Regions from separate parts of the Ruminococcus sp. AF17-12 genome, predicted to be linked through region 1. Evidence: riboswitches for the same ligand, from Rfam matches in the RefSeq annotation. Region 1 holds a riboswitch; each other region holds the start of a gene.

Region 1 (2,209 bases):
CCGGATGCTGGTATCCATCCAAGAAGCCTGGAGAGTACTTCTTTAAGGGAGAAGAATTGGGTGAACTGAGAGATTACTATGGAAATTTACTTTACACATCTATTGCAACTGAAAACGGAGTCGTACTTTATCAGACAGCCAGTCTGAACATTATTGAAGACGGACCAATGATCGCATATGCAGCGATCACGGAGACTCTGACCTGATAGTAAACAACCTTTTCAGAACGCTTCTGTCTGAAATCATATTGAAACAGTAAGAAAACCGGGTTTTACCATTTGCTATTCTATTTGTAAAAATAGCGAGGTAAAATCCGTGTTTTTTTAGCAGATCAGATAAATCCAATTGTCAAATCCCCCATGGGGGATATATACAATTCAAGCATCTTTAACAAAATTTATGAGTTTTCTAAAAATATAACATTTTTCCATAGACATAAACTATAGTTTTATCATATAATGTTTCAGTAATTTGACAGCATTTGCTGATTTTCACATCAGCCGTTGTAAGTTCTGAGAGGATTAATAGGGAAACCGGTGTAAATCCGGTACGATCCCGTCACTGTAAGGGGAAATCCTCAGACAAAGTACCACTGGTCGAGTGCGTGAGAAATAGACCGGGAAGGTGTCTGAGGGTAAGGATCCTAAGTCAGGAGACCTGCTTGCAATTGTTTTAAAATGATTCTTACGGAAGATAGGAAGCATATTTATTTTGTGTGCCCGTATTTCGTCACGGGCTTTTTTCGTGCAAATTTTCTAAAATTCCATGCATATTCTGCATATTAAGAATCCAATAGTTTCTTTTATCTAACTAAATTAAAACGGCAATGTTAAAATCGCATCAAATGAGGAAAGGAGTAAAACGTGACAAAGAAACAAGTAGGAAAAAGATTTCTCCAGATTATCATTGTATTATTTGGAATCAGCTTTTTCACATTTGGACTGACCTACCTGTCACCTGGTGATCCTGCGGAGATCATGTTGACAGAGTGTGGTAATCTTCCAACACCGGAACTTCTGGAACAGACAAGACATGATCTCGGCCTTGACCAGCCATTTCTTGTGCAGTATGGTTCCTGGCTGAAAGGTGTTGTAACAGGAGATATGGGACAGTCCTATTCTTTCAAAATGCCGGTAACGGATAAACTGGTATCCTGTTTCTGGCCGACGCTGAGGATGTCGTTGCTGGCACTTCTGATGATGGTCATTATTTCCATACCGCTTGGAATACTGGCCGCTGTATATCAGAACAAATTCCCGGATTATTTTGTAAGAGGAATTACCTTTGTGGGAGTATCTGTTCCAAGCTTCTGGCTGGGCCTGATCCTTCTCAGCATCTTTGGTGTTCAGCTTCGCTGGATCAATGTTGCCGGAGGCAGTACAGATTTTAAATCCATGATCCTTCCGGCGCTGACACTTGCACTTGCCATGTCTGCAAAGTATACCAGACAGGTAAGAAGTGCAGTACTGGAGGAACTTCACCAGGATTATGTCACAGGTGCAAGAATGCGTGGGATCAAGGAAAGCGTCATTCTCTGGAAACACGTTCTTCCTAATGTAATGCTTCCGCTGGTAACACTGCTGGGGCTTTCCCTTGGAAGTCTTCTGGGAGGTACTGCAGTTGTAGAGATCATTTACAACTGGCCTGGAATGGGAAATATGGCAGTAAAGGCAATTTCCTGTCGTGACTATCCTCTTGTACAGGGCTATGTACTCTGGATCGCGATCCTGTACATGTGCATCAACCTGCTTGTGGATCTGTCCTATACTTATCTCGATCCAAGACTTAAGGAGGATAGATAATTGAAAAAGGTATTACGAACATTCAAAGAAAATAAACAGTTCACTCTTTTCTTTATTCTGGGTCTCGTGGTGATCGGTGTTGCGATCTTTGCGCCGCAGCTCTCACCATATGATCCTCTGGATGCAGTTATGACCGAATCACTGCAGGAGCCAAGCTCCGCTCATCCGTTCGGAACGGATAAGCTTGGACGAGATCTTCTTTCCCGTGTTATCTTCGGAACAAGAACCTCTCTGATCATGACCTTATGTCTGGTTGCGGTGATCTTTGTGATCGGTACATTTTTAGGAGTTATCGCCGGATATTTCGGTGGTGTTGTGGATGCAGTGATCATGCGTATCGCGGATATGATGATCTCATTCCCCGGCCTTGTTCTGGCCATTGCCATTGCCGGTATGCTCGGACCGAA
Region 2 (2,209 bases), on a different contig from region 1:
TCATGCTTTTTTCTGTTTTCTGCTTTCTTCTGCTTCCCATTCTATGATCTCTCCTTTACTTTAACTGGATTCGCCGGTCAATCGCAGAATAGGCGATATCCACAAGAAAATTTAATACTACAATGCCAACAGCCAGAATAAAGATAAAACATTGCAGCACCGGAGTGTCTTTTGAGATCACGGATTTCAATGCCAGATTTCCGATTCCCTGAATTGAAAAAATACTTTCTATCACAGCTGAGCCACAGAAAAAACCGATCACAATTGATACCAGACGTGTCAGCACAGGAATCAGGATATTTTTCAGACCATGACGCAAAATTACATTTACAGATGACAATCCCTTAGCTCTGCTGGCACGTATGTAATCCTGCTTCAGCACCTGTATCATATTGGTACGGATCAATCTCGTCATAATTCCAAAGAAACTGATATCCATGGCAAATGCCGCAAGAATCGGGATGCCTCCGGCATCTCCTCCGATCACGGAAATCACTTTTAGCTTTACTCCAAATATATAGAGCAGCATCAGACCGATCCAGAAAGACGGCATAGATACACTGAGGGACGACAAAATGCGAATGACTTTATCCAGAACTCTGTTTTCATAAATTGCCGACAAAATTCCGAGAGGGACTGATACGATCATCAACAATAAAAACGAAGTAACTGCCAGTTTAAATGTCTGTGGAAAATATCTTTTTAATTCCTCAAAAGCCGGTTTTCTGGTAGAATATGATTTTCCAAAATCGCCATGAAGTGCCTGATCCAGCCATTTCCCGTATTGTACCAGCACCGGCTGATCCAGTCCTTCCTCATGCCGTACTTCTTCTACCTGCTCCGGTGACGGATGCTCATATTTTTTCTCCGCCAGCACTCTGGCCGCATCACCTGCCGATATAAAACTCAGCATAAAAATAATAAATGTAACCGCCAGCACTACCGGAATCATAAATATAAAACGCTTTGCAATTACTTTTCCCATCTTCATCTCTCCTCATTTTTCATCTGTTTATTCGGTTAAAATAAAAAAAGCTGATATGATCCAGCATCATATCAGCACAAAAAACAAACCTCTACCTCAAGCAGAGCTTATTCCTTCTGTATCCCATCCGAATCAGAATTCTTCTGTCAAAAAGGCAAGTCTCCTGACTCCAGTTCTTCCTACTTACCATCTTCCCGGATCTCTCCAGTGATATTTTGGTTTTCGTCCCTGTCACAGTAGCGGTGGCTGTTCTGGCATTTCACCAGATTCCTTATTAAGTACTTTGTACACCCTTCTGACTATTCAATTTTCATAGTTGTAAGTATCATAATATCATACTTTTCTTTTTATATAAATAGTTTTTTGTCAAAAGAAACATTATGTATGAACGGTGACTTCTTTATATTTCCGTATAATGATCATATAACTTACGAATAATAAAACAGCTGCACTGCTCCATGCACAGATCTCTGCATAGTATATTCCATCTTCACCGATCAGTTTTGGCAGCAGCAGCGCAACACTGACACGCATTATAAATTCTGCAATACCGCTGGCAAGCGGAATCAAAGTATTACCCAGGCCCTGGATAGCGGAACGATACACATACAGCAGATACAGCACCCACAAAAAGACAGCCATGATAAACAAATACTTATATGCTATATCCAATACCTGTCGGGTCTGATCCGGTTCACCGGATACAAACAGGGACAGTACATTACGTCCAAACAGTACCATCATGCCGGAAATGAAAGCCGAAGTGAGCACTGCCATATAAGTGCCGCTGCGCACGCCTTTTCGAATCCTCTGATATTTCTTTGCACCAAGATTCTGGCCCACATAGGTTGTAATAGCATATCCATATGAAACGGCAGCCATCTCCAAAACCCCATACAGCTTGTTCGATGCCGTAAATCCCGCCACAAACAGAAAACCAAATCCATTGATCACATACTGTACCACAAGTCCTCCCACGGAGATGATCACATTCTGTATCGCAAGAGGAACCGCCAGTTCCAAAAGCCGCAAACTCATAGAAGGCTGCCTGTAAAAATCCTTCTTTTCCAGGCGGATATCCGGGATTTTACGTAATACGATCAAACAGTACAAGGCTGAAAATCCCTGTGCGATAACGGTCGCCACTGCTGCTCCGGCTACACCCCAGCCAAAAACCGCCACAAACAACAGATCCAGTCCCACATTGATCACTGCTGCCACTGT
Region 3 (2,209 bases), on a different contig from region 1:
CGGCAAAGCATACCAACAATACAAACTTTGCCCTTCTGGTATCCAAGCATTTCTCAGAGCCGTTCCATGACAGCAACGGATACGGTGAGAGCATTGCAAGACTTTCCAATATGCTTGGCGGTGGTGTTATGGTACAGCGGTTTGGAGATCTGATCCGCGGAAGACGAAGCACAAAAGCCCGTATTGAGGAAAGTTTCGTAACACCTACACTTTCTGCGACACCGGGAGATTTAAGTCTTGTTATGCCGAAACGTATCCTGGATGGCATCATCGAGATGATCTATGCTCTGGATAAGATCGCACCGGGAACCGCAGATGATGATACTTTGCTTTATGGCGTTGAGGTTAAATTCTACAACATGGAGGTCGAGATCGACGAAAATCTGGAAACCTGCCACAAGGGTCTCTTTGTTATCGGAGACTGCAGCGGCGTGACACACTCTCTTTCCCATGCATCTGCCAGCGGAATCTACGTAGCCAGATACCTGGAGCAGGAGTATTTTAACAGATAAACTGCAGAGCAGTTTATCTGTTATGAGCAAGTAGCAAAGCGGATTGCGAATATCTGATGTAAGACAGTCCTTTTCTGATATCAGGGTGATGACAGAAAGGGGCTGTTTTTTATGCAGGATGTGCATGAATATTGGAGAAAGTATTCTGATAATAACTGACAGATACAGGGAGAAAACCGGTTACTGTTCACTGGTAATAATTCGCGAGATATTTTTTGTGAGTGAAGATCACAGAAAACCGTGAATCGTCTGACATCAATCTTGACAAATTTATGAGTTTGTGGTAAAAGTTAGATAACCAGGTAAAAGAAAATATGTGCAAATGTTATAATGATAAGGTTGCATCCAGTCGGATGTGCAAAAGAGAATCCGGTGAGAATCCGGAACGATACCGTCACTGTGAAAGGGGAGCTGCTTTTATAACCACTGGGAGACCGGGAAGGGAAAGCAGCGTGGAACCAAGTCAGGAGAACTGCCTTATTGTGAGATCCAGGGATTCGCGGTTTACGAATCGGTATTCTCCATAACAATACAGAACTTCTTTTTATGTATTTGTATTGCGCAGAGAATCATGTGTGAGCAGGCGGCCGCAGAGAGCTGCTGCTTTTTTGTACATATCAGTATTCTGGAAATACATGAAAAGAGGACAATGAGAAATGAAAAGAAAAACAATGTTAGCTCTGATGCTCGCAGTTTCCATGACATGCTCTATGGGTGCGGCTACAACAGCAATGGCAGCAGAGGATTCTGCTACAGAAGAGAACGCTGAGGCAGCTGATACCACAGAGGCTTCTGATGCAGATCAGGAAGCAGCAGATAATGTAGCAGCTCTGATCGACAAGATCTATGTACAGGAAAGAAACGACACAACAGATGAGGACTGCAAGGCAGCCAAAGAAGCATGGGATGCTCTGACAGATGCTCAGAAAGAACTGGTAGAGGGTGAGAATGCAGATCCGGATTATTTCGGACGTGACACAGGAGATGCTTCCAAGGACGATCCGCGTAACCAGGATGAGATCGGTGAGAATGAACTTCTTGTTGTAAGCTTTGGTACTTCCTTCAATGACAGCCGTGCAGAGGATGTCAAGGGAATCGAGGATGCTCTTGCAGAAGCTTATCCGGACTGGTCTGTAAGAAGAGCATTTACAGCACAGATCATCATCAACCATGTAGAGGCAAGAGATGATGAAGTGATCGATAACATGCAGCAGGCTCTTGACCGTGCAGTAGAGAATGGTGTTAAGAATCTGGTTGTACAGCCTACCCATCTGATGCATGGTGCTGAGTACGATGAGATGACAGAAGCGATCAATGGCTATAAAGATAAATTCGAGTCTGTAGCTATCGCAGAGCCAATGCTCGGTGAGGTTGGAGACGATGCAACTGTGATCAATGATGACAAGAAAGCCGTTGCTCAGGCGATCACAGATACGGCTTGCAAAGAGGCCGGATTTGACAGCATGGATGCAGCAGCTGAGGCTGGCACAGCATTCGTATTCATGGGACATGGAACATCCCATACAGCTAATATTACATACGATCAGATGCAGACACAGATGGAAAATCTTGGATTGAAGAACGCATTCATCGGTACTGTAGAGGGTAAGCCGGAAGATACAGCCTGCGACAAGGTTATCGAGAAAGTAAAAGAAGCAGGATACAAGAACGTTGTTCTTCGTCCGCTGATGGTTGTT
Region 4 (2,209 bases), on a different contig from region 1:
CTCAGCCAGTGACAGTTCTTCTTACAGCAGTGGTTCCGGATCTTCTGTTGTGAATTATGCTACACAGTTTGTGGGGAATCCTTACGTATGGGGCGGAACAAGCCTTACCAATGGTGCAGACTGCTCCGGATTTGTACAGAGTGTCTATGCGAACTTCGGAGTCAGCCTTCCGAGAACCTCCTATGAGCAGCAGAATGCAGGTACAGAAGTATCCTACGCAGATGCACAGCCGGGAGATCTGATCTGCTATGGCGGACACGTGGCTATTTACATGGGTAATGGCCAGATCGTTCATGCATCGAACTCTCAGGACGGGATCAAGATCAGCAATGATGCTACATACAGAACAATTGTATCTGTAAGACGTCTTGTATAATAAGAACGTACAACAGAAAAAAAAAATACAGCAGCCCGACAGCAGTTTGTCGGGCTGTTTTTGACGTCGGAAAAAATATTGAAAACCCATGGAACGGAGTGAACAGCAACAAAATATGCTCAAAAATGTATAAATTTTGAAAACAGTATTGACATATAATTAACAGGATGTTATTATGATGTCAGTATAATTCCATATTGAACATAGCAAGTGCTGAGGATAGCTGACAGTTATATATTGATTATCAGAAGTCCACAGAAAAGGGAATCAGGTGTGAAACCTGAGCGATCCGGTCACTGTAACGGAGGAGCGAATCTCATAGTCCATTGTACGTATGTATGAGAAGGAGAGAGGAGTCATGATCCCGGAGCCAGGAAACCTGCTTGTTATGGCGAGGTTAAACTTCCGTGTAAAGTGTAACAACCATTTCAGGGACTCCGCACCCCTGGGACGTTGTCTACTTTTTTACGAGAGTAGGCATTTTTTTATGGAATGCGCCTGTTCATATGAATTATACATGATTAAATGGCAGGCGATACTACTCCGGATACATTCGTTCCCTCCGCGCACTCATGAACGGATTATATTTCTACCCCGGGGTGGCATCGCTACCTCTTTTTTATAGGAAAAAATTATGTGTGGTTATGTCAGGAGAGGAGAAAAGAGCCATGGAGAAACCATACTGGGAAGGCAAAGAATACTCTTACTTCAGCCACAAAAACTGTGAGTATTTTCCGTGCCATAAAGGAGCAGATCCGGAGAACTTCAATTGTCTGTTCTGCTATTGTCCTTTATATGCACTGGGAGATAAATGTGGTGGCAATTTCCGCTTTACGGAAAGCGGGATCAAAGACTGCACCGAGTGCAAGCTTCCTCACAGAAGAGAAAATTTTGGATATGTTACAGGTAAATATAGCGAGCTTGCGGAAATTGTACGGAAGCAGCGGGAAAAATAAAAAACAGGCCAGTTCAGATACAGGAAAATGTATATTCCTGTGTTTGAACTGGCCTGTTTTGTTTGGAGTGGACAATATCTGTTATCTGTCGGAAAAGATACAGAAGATCATTCTCTGGTTTGGAGAAAAACCTTGAGTCTGGGAATCTGGTTGTTGAGGATCAGCTGTTCCGGAAACATGGCCTGATGAACAAACTCAGCAGCACAGGTAAAATCTCCGATATGCTCCGGGCCATGGCTGTCACTGGAAAGAAGCAGCGGCAGATCATATTTGCGGCAGCATCGAAGGATCTCGAAACAGTTTTCTCTTGTGTCGCCACGATAGCCATAAGGTGCAAGAGAAGCTTCGTTGATCTCAAAGATCGTGCCGGTTTCCCTGGCAGCCCTTGCAAGCGCATCATAATTAACCGGGTAATGAGTGTTATCACTATGTCCGAGGATCTTTACACAGGGGTTTTTCATTACATTGATAAAAGCTTCTGTGTTTTCGGCTCTGGTACCGCAACGGTAATTCCAGGCATGCATGCTGGCAATGGCGTAATCAAGTTTGCATAATAATTCTTGATCTAAATCTACCGTTCCGCTGCGGTCAAGGATATTCAGTTCAATTCCGTAGAGTAATTCTACACCGAAATGTTTTTTGGGAGAATAGGTAAGGCTGCGGAAATAGGAGGAAGTTCCGGCTGCCAGAGTGCCGGGACCGTGATCAGTGATCCCGAGAAGCCGGAGACCTTTCTCGGCAGCTGCGCGTGCCATGTTGGTGATGGTACATTCCGTGCCGTGACCACTGGCGATGGAGTGGGTATGCATATCAGAAAGATACATAAAAATACACCTCTTTTACTGTTTGAGAACATGTGACAGAGCGGAATACGAAT

Evidence for each region. A riboswitch is a leader RNA that binds a small molecule or an ion and turns the genes downstream of it on or off. The one in region 1 is predicted to bind cobalamin.
Region 2: another riboswitch for cobalamin. It lies ahead of DWW77_RS16710 (ABC transporter permease); the one in region 1 lies ahead of nikB (nickel ABC transporter permease).
Region 3: another riboswitch for cobalamin. It lies ahead of DWW77_RS03995 (sirohydrochlorin cobaltochelatase); the one in region 1 lies ahead of nikB (nickel ABC transporter permease).
Region 4: another riboswitch for cobalamin. It lies ahead of DWW77_RS03930 (cysteine-rich small domain-containing protein); the one in region 1 lies ahead of nikB (nickel ABC transporter permease).

The regions. Positions count from the first base shown of each region.
Region 1 is NZ_QUGY01000009.1:41,157-43,365, forward strand. It holds gene DWW77_RS11040 (M14 family metallopeptidase) at 1-206, shown strand, start outside; cobalamin riboswitch at 491-679, shown strand; gene nikB (nickel ABC transporter permease) at 864-1,802, shown strand; gene nikC (nickel transporter permease) at 1,803-2,209, shown strand, end outside.
Region 2 is NZ_QUGY01000021.1:13,197-15,405, reverse strand. It holds gene nikC (nickel transporter permease) at 1-40, opposite strand, end outside; gene DWW77_RS16710 (ABC transporter permease) at 56-985, opposite strand; cobalamin riboswitch at 1,122-1,295, opposite strand; gene DWW77_RS16705 (MATE family efflux transporter) at 1,364-2,209, opposite strand, start outside.
Region 3 is NZ_QUGY01000003.1:71,196-73,404, reverse strand. It holds gene DWW77_RS04000 (NAD(P)/FAD-dependent oxidoreductase) at 1-512, shown strand, start outside; cobalamin riboswitch at 832-1,006, shown strand; gene DWW77_RS03995 (sirohydrochlorin cobaltochelatase) at 1,169-2,209, shown strand, end outside.
Region 4 is NZ_QUGY01000003.1:54,706-56,914, reverse strand. It holds gene DWW77_RS03935 (C40 family peptidase) at 1-376, shown strand, start outside; cobalamin riboswitch at 608-777, shown strand; gene DWW77_RS03930 (cysteine-rich small domain-containing protein) at 1,045-1,332, shown strand; gene DWW77_RS03925 (phosphatase) at 1,440-2,156, opposite strand.